DNA from 3 places in the Gordonia sp. 135 genome. Region 3 is predicted to be linked to each of the others. Evidence: predicted binding sites of a transcription regulator. Region 3 holds the regulator's gene; each other region holds the start of a gene.
The links. The regulator LexA, encoded in region 3, represses DNA repair genes until DNA is damaged. The targets are predictions, from matches to a motif close to CGAACANNTGTTCG.
Positions count from the first base shown of each region.

Region 1 (2,269 bases), 630 kb from region 3:
CACCGGCGACACTGAACAGGCCGGTACCCCAGCGGCGCCAGATCGCCTCACCCTCGGCGATGAGATGCGGATCGACCCAGTCGGGAACGGTCTCGAACTCCTCGAACAGTTCGACGAGTGCGGGCGGCGGGTTCTCGACGCTGTCGAGTCCGTCGGTCAGGGCCTTGTCCAGCAGTGTGCGCGCGGCTTCGGGGCCGAGCGTGCCGTAGACCTCGTCGACGAACCGCTCGGCCACGGGATCGGTGCGGAACATGTCCTCGGCGAAGGTGTGCAGGTGTTCGGGCTCGGGGTAGAGGTCCTTGCCGGTGACCTTGCGGACGAGGGCGCGCGTACGCCGGAGCTTTCGGTTCGACATCGCGGCGTCGTAGCTGACGGCCCTCGGGAAGCCGGGGGCGTCGTCGATCGGTCGACTCGGCAGCACTGCGGACACGGGAACCCCCAACTGTTTGAGACGAATCGAATCATGTGTATCACTCGAGGGTTGACCAGCGCACGTTCGCCCTTGACCTGAAGTTCACTTGAAGTTGCACGGTGGGGGCGGAGCCGTCACCACTCAACGAGGAGATCCGATGCGACAGGTGCTACCCGACCTCTGGGAGACAACGACCGACAACCCGTTCCCCGGTCTCACCACCCATGCGTATCTGTGGACGTCCGACCGCAACGCGCTGTTCTACTCGATGGCATCGGATGCCGAGTTCGACGATCTGGAGAAGCTGGGCGGTGTCGACGACCAGTACCTGTCCCATCAGGACGAGGCCGGCCCGATTCTCGGTCGTGTCGAAGACCGGTTCGGGGCGACGCTGCACGCGCCCGCTCCCGAGGCCGAGCGGATCGGCCGCTTTGCGCGCGTGGACATCGCGGTCGCGGAACGGTACGTCGACGACAACGGGGTCGAGGTGATCCCGACTCCGGGGCACACGCCCGGCAGCACGTGCTACCTGGTGCCTGGTGATGACGGTCTTCGGTACCTTTTCACCGGGGACACCCTGTATCTGAGCGCATCCGGGGAATGGGCCGCCGGATACCTACCGTTCAGCAATGCGAATACCCTCGCGGAGAGCCTGCATCTGCTGGCGACCCTCGCTCCCGACGTGGTCATCTCGAGCGCATTCGCCGGGGAGTCGGCGGTGAATCAGGTTGCCGCGCAGGACTGGTCGGGCTACATCGAGCAGGCGCTCGAAAGATTGGCAATCGCGTCCGGAACAACACGTTGATGTGCGGGTGATCTGCTGGTGAAGCCTGTGGAGCTTTCCTGCGTGACGACGGATTCGTGTGTAACATCGAACATGCATTCGAACCGCGGAATCTTGGGGGGTGACCGTCGTGGCCGTTGCTGCAACTGTCGACGCCGCCGACCCGGCACCCTCTGACGCGGTCGCGATCATCGAGCAGATGCACGCCCTCACCGACCGGTTGCAGAATGTTGACCTCTCTCGATTGTCCGATGTCGAGGTCGACCAGGTGGCCGCCGAGAACGAGCGTCTGATCGCCCGCCTGACCTACGCCGGCAACCAGCAGATCGTCGAGGTCGAGAACCGCAGCCTGGCCCGAAAGACCGGTCACCGCAGCATCATCCAGTACATGCAACACCGCCTGCGGATCGCCTTCCCCGGCCGACGCCACGCCGAGGTGAAAGCCACCGCCACCTACACCGACCTCACCACCGGACAACCACTCGAACCCGAACTGCCGACGCTCGCCCGAGAATTGGCCGACGGCCGGGTGGGGTCTGCCCACGTTCATGCGGTGATGGACGTCGTGGACCAGATCCCACATGCCGTCCCACACGATGTGCGCGCCGCCGCCGAGCAAACCCTGGCCGAATACGCCGCCACGCTCACGCCCGCCGAGATCGGTCAGGTCGGTGCCCGACTGCTGGCACACCTCGACCCCGACGGAACCCTCACCGACCACGACGACCGCGTACGCCGCCGCAACCTGCAGGTGAACCGGCAACGCGCCGACGGGACCTCCAAACTCATCGCCAACCTCACCCCTCTGGCGCGGGCGCGGATCATGACTTTCCTGGCCGTCTGGGCCCGACCGGGCATGAACAACCCCACCGATCCCGAATCGCCGTGCGGTTCGATCGAGGACGCCGACCCCGAGGTGGTCGCGGCAGCAGCCGACCGCGACCACCGCACCCCCGCACAGCGCAATCACGACGCCCTCAACGCACTGCTGGAAGCGGTGTTCGACGACGGAATGCTCGGCAAGACCCACCGAGGCCTGCCGGTCCAGCTGATCGCCAAAGCCGAGCTCGACG
Region 1 is NZ_CP046257.1:2,281,328-2,283,596, forward strand. Features, by position in the region: gene GKZ92_RS10245 (oxygenase MpaB family protein) at 1-430, opposite strand, end outside; gene GKZ92_RS10250 (MBL fold metallo-hydrolase) at 570-1,217, shown strand; gene GKZ92_RS10255 (HNH endonuclease signature motif containing protein) at 1,318-2,269, shown strand, end outside.
Region 1: GKZ92_RS10255 (HNH endonuclease signature motif containing protein) is a predicted target of LexA. The motif match lies at 1,285-1,298, and genes of this name have one in related genera.

Region 2 (2,269 bases), 790 kb from region 3:
TGAGGTCGGGGATGGGGATCTGGGTGGCGGTGGCGGTGACGGCGTAGCCGGCTTCGCGGACGAGGTCGTTGAGGTCGGCTTTGATGATCAGCTGCATCGGCAGTCCGCGGTGACTCTTGCCGAGCATGCCGTCCTCGAACACGGCCTTCAGGAGTGCGTTGAAGGCGTCGTGGTTGAGTTGGGCGGGGCTGCGGTCGTTGCGTTGAGCGGCGGCCGCCACAGCGTCGGGATCGGCATCCTCGCTGGACCCTGTCGGTGATTCCGGATCATTCGGATTGTTCATCCCGGGTTTGGCCCACACGGCCAGGAACATGGAGACCCGTGCGAGTAGTTCGGGTGTCAAAATGCCCGACATCTTGGCGGTGCCGTCGGCGCGTTGCCGGTTGAGGTACACGTTGCGGCGTCGTTGGCGGTCGGTGTCGTCGGTCAATGTCCCGTCGGGGTCGAGGTAGCCCAGCAGGCGAGCACCGGCCTCGGTGATCTGGTCGGGGGTGAGGTGGACGGCTTGTTCGGCGATGGTGCGTTCGGCGGCGACCTTGATGTCGTGGTCGACGGCGTGGGGGATCTGGTCGAGCACATCGATCACCGCATGCACATGCGCTGATCCCACCCGGCCGGCGGCGAACGCCGTGGCGAGGGTGGGGTGGACGGGTTCGAGGGGTGCGCCGGTGGTGGCGTCGGGGTAGGTGGCGGTGGCGCGGGTTTGTTTGAGGCGTTTGCCGGGGTAGGCCATGCGCAACCGGTGTTTCATGTAGTCGATGACGCTGCGGTAGCCGGCTTTACGGGGTAGGTCGCGCTGGTCGGCTTCGACGATCTGCTGGTTACCGGTGTAGGTGAGTCGGGCGATGGCCTGTTCGATACGGACACCGGCGTCGTCGACCTCGGTATCGGTGAGGCGGGTGAAACCCGTGGTCTGTAGCTGGTCGATGATCGCGTCGAGTTCGTCGAGCAACGCGGGCACCGCGGTCGGCGGCGACTCATCGGTGATATCGGTCGATGCGCTGTCGGTCATGGCGGTCACCCCCTCGAAGATCGCAGTTCGAATATATGTTCGACAATACACGTAATTCTATTGCTGCGCAGAGGCAATCGATCCTCTTCAGGAATGCGGGAACTGTCGGAGTCATGGTGTAGAGCGGCTTCCGTCCGACGATCGGATCTCGGGGTACCAAGGGTCTCGATAGCTGTGTCAGGGAAATCCGCGCACGCCACAGTCAATTCCGCGGATACTGCTCCAATGCTGCTGTCTCAGCGAATTCGCGCTCGTTCGAGCCGCATCGGTGCTGTCTGTGTCGCGATGCTGGTGTTCACGGGCCTGCTCGTCGCAACTCCGGGTACCGCCGAGGCGACCCCGAACTGGCGATACACGATGGTGGCGTTCTCCAACACCAGTGCCCGTCACATGGACGTGTACCAGTCCGCGGATGCGAGCCGGTTTCGGCCGCTCCGGTTTGGTGCGTACCGACCGCCGTCGGGTGTGGTGCGCGATCCGAGCATCTTTCACGGTGCAGACGGCTGGTACTACGTCACCTATACGACCGGTCAGAACACCATCGGGTTCGCGCGGAGCCGCGATCGCGTGAACTGGGCGTTCATGCACAACTATCCGGTGCCGCTGTGCTGCGCTTTCCTACCCGGCACGGGCGATGGCAAGGGAGTGTTCGGCTCCTCGTCCGGGCCGCTGTCGTTCGGGTCGGCCGGTTCGAGTGACGGACCGTCTCTGTCGCCCTTCACCACCAAGGCGTGGGCTCCGGAGTTCTTCGTCGAGGGTGGTCGCGTCAACATCATCCTGTCGATGTCGACGGGCGGAGGGTTCGTGCCCTACGTCATGACGGCGCTCGAACCCGGCCTGCGACTGTGGAGTCCGCCGGTGCCGATCCTCGGCCTCGGTGCGGACCACATCGACACGACCGTGGTGAAGGCGGGCTCCACGTACCACGCGTTCACGAAGAACGAGCGGAAGAAGGTCATCGAACACGCGGTCGCGACATCGCTGACCGGTCCCTACCGGTTCGTCCCGATGCGGAGTTTCGGTCGCTTCGTCGAAGGCATGGCGCTGGTCAAACTCCCGAACGGCAACTGGCGCATGTATGTCGACGCGTACAAGCAGCGTCGGTACTTCTACTCCGACAGCAGCGACGGGCTGTCGTCGTGGAGCTCGGCGAAAGAACTGCCCGGGCTCTCCGGATCGGTCCGCCACTTCGGGGTGATCCGGGAGCCCGCCTAGGTCGACCCGAGCAGATTGACCGCATTGGCGACGACGAGGCTC
Region 2 is NZ_CP046257.1:2,117,162-2,119,430, forward strand. Features, by position in the region: gene GKZ92_RS09670 (DUF222 domain-containing protein) at 1-1,012, opposite strand, end outside; gene GKZ92_RS09675 (arabinofuranosidase) at 1,238-2,227, shown strand; gene GKZ92_RS09680 (DUF1345 domain-containing protein) at 2,224-2,269, opposite strand, start outside.
Region 2: GKZ92_RS09670 (DUF222 domain-containing protein) is a predicted target of LexA. The motif match lies at 1,041-1,054, and genes of this name have one in related genera.

Region 3 (2,269 bases):
GAACTGGCCTTCCTCGAACGCGCCGACGAGCCGTCGGTGGAGGAACAGGCGGACATCTATCGCGAGGTGCTCGACGCGTTCGGCGGCCGCAAGGTCGTCATCCGTACGCTCGACGCCGGCTCGGACAAGCCGCTGCGCTTCGTGCACCAGCCCGAGGAGGCCAACCCGGCGCTCGGTGTGCGCGGCGACCGGATCGCCTTGGCACACCCCGAGATCCGTGCCCATCAGCTCGACGCGATCACACGCGCCGCCGAGGGTTCCGAGACGAGCCCCTGGGTCATGGCGCCGATGATCGCCTCACCGGCCGAGGCGGCCGCCTTCGCCGCTCAGGTACGGGAACGCGGACTGGTCGCCGGGGTGATGATCGAGGTCCCCGCCGCCGCGATCCTCGCGCCGGCGATCCTGGCCGAGGTCGACTTCGTCTCGATCGGCACCAACGACCTCACGCAGTACACGATGGCCGCCGACCGGATGTCGGCCGATCTCGCATCGCTGACCGATCCGTGGCAGCCGGCGGTCCTGCACCTCATCGCGACGGTCGCGCGGGCCGGACGGGATCAGGGGAAACCGGTGGGCGTGTGCGGCGAGGCCGCGGCGGACCCGATCCTCGCCTGTGTGCTCGTCGGGTTGGGTGTCACCTCGCTGTCGAGTGCTCCGGTGGCGGCCGCCGCGGTCGGTGCCCGCCTCGGCGGCGTCTCACGGTCGACCTGCGAAAACGCGGCGACAGCCGCGCTCGCCACCACCGATCCGGCTGCGGCGCGCGAGGCTGCCGCCGCGGTTCTCGAGAACGAAGAGGTCAGATACGCCGCATCACGGTGACGACCTTGCCGAGGATCACGGCCTCGTCGCCCGGGATCGGGTCGAACAGCTCGTTGTGCGGCATCAGCCAGACATGACCCTTCTGGCGTTTGAAGGTCTTGACCGTGGCCTCGCCGTCGATCATCGCGGCCACGATGTCGCCGTTGTCGGCCACGTTCTGCTGGCGGACGACCACCCAGTCGCCGTCGCAGATCGCGGCGTCGATCATCGACTCACCGACGACCTTCAGCAGGAACAGCGAACCCTCGCCGACGAGCTCGCGGGGGAGCGGGAAGACGTCCTCGACGGCTTCTTCCGCGAGGATCGGGCCGCCTGCGGCGATCCGGCCGAGCACCGGCACGAAGGTGGGCTCGGGTAGCGCACCACCGGTCGGTGAGGTGGGCGTCGGCGGCTCGCTCGGTGCGATGTTGACCGCTCGCGGACGATTCGCGTCGCGCTTGAGGAGGCCCTTGCGTTCGAGCGTCCGCAGTTGGTGGGCGACGGAGGAGGTCGACGTGAGACCCACCTCGTCACCGATCTCGCGGATGCTCGGCGGGTAACCGCGCTCGCGCACGGATTTGCGGATCACCTCGAGAACTCCGCGCTGCCGCGGCGTCAGCGAGGCCTCGGCCGCCGCCATGTCTGCCGGGGCGACGGGCTCGTCGGCGCCCCGCGCTCCGGTGCGCTTACCGCCGTCATCGCTCATGATCGGGTTCCTCTCGATTCCGAACGTGCTGGTAGATCGCTTGTCTGACGACGACCCTAGCCGAGAATGCCGACCGCATCAAACATTTGTTCGACGTGTTGCGAGACAAGTGTCGGAGTGCCGTGCTACAAATCGAACATCAGTTCATCGAACAGATGATCGACAATCGAACAGTTCGAACGCCGACGACGCAGTCGGAGCACGGACAAGCGTTCGACCGGAAACACGGAGGGCATCATGCGCACCGCCACTCTCATCGACCCCGACCGCTCCACCGATTCGGTCCGTGGTGACGTCCTGGAGCGTCCGCGCCCGATGCGCCGCGGCGACGGCCGCCGGCCCGTCGACGGGCGTCCGGTGCCGGAGTCGGCGGTCCGGGTCCGCCGGGTCGCCTCCACCCGGTGCGCCTCGCCGGTCGGTATGCGGGGTCGTGCACCGGTCGTACCCGTCTCGCGTGTTGCGCATACCGCGCCCTCGGCCGTCATCCGGCGGCGTCGGCGCACGGCGACGGCAATTCTCGCCGGCGTCGGGCTCGCTCTGGCCGTGTGGGTCATCGCGGTCGTCGGTCAGAACTACGCCGCGACGGTCACACCTTCTTCGGTCGGCACCGAGGTCGTACACGTGCGGTCGGGCGACTCGCTGAGCACCATCGCATCGCGCGTCGCCCCCGAGATGCCGCGTGAGGCGGTCGTCGACGAGATCATCCAGCTGAACGACCTCCCGTCGAGCGGGCTGCGCGTCGGTCAGCCGCTGCTCGCCCCCCGG
Region 3 is NZ_CP046257.1:2,907,222-2,909,490, reverse strand. Features, by position in the region: gene GKZ92_RS13095 (putative PEP-binding protein) at 1-819, shown strand, start outside; gene lexA (transcriptional repressor LexA) at 797-1,504, opposite strand; gene GKZ92_RS13085 (LysM peptidoglycan-binding domain-containing protein) at 1,742-2,269, shown strand, end outside.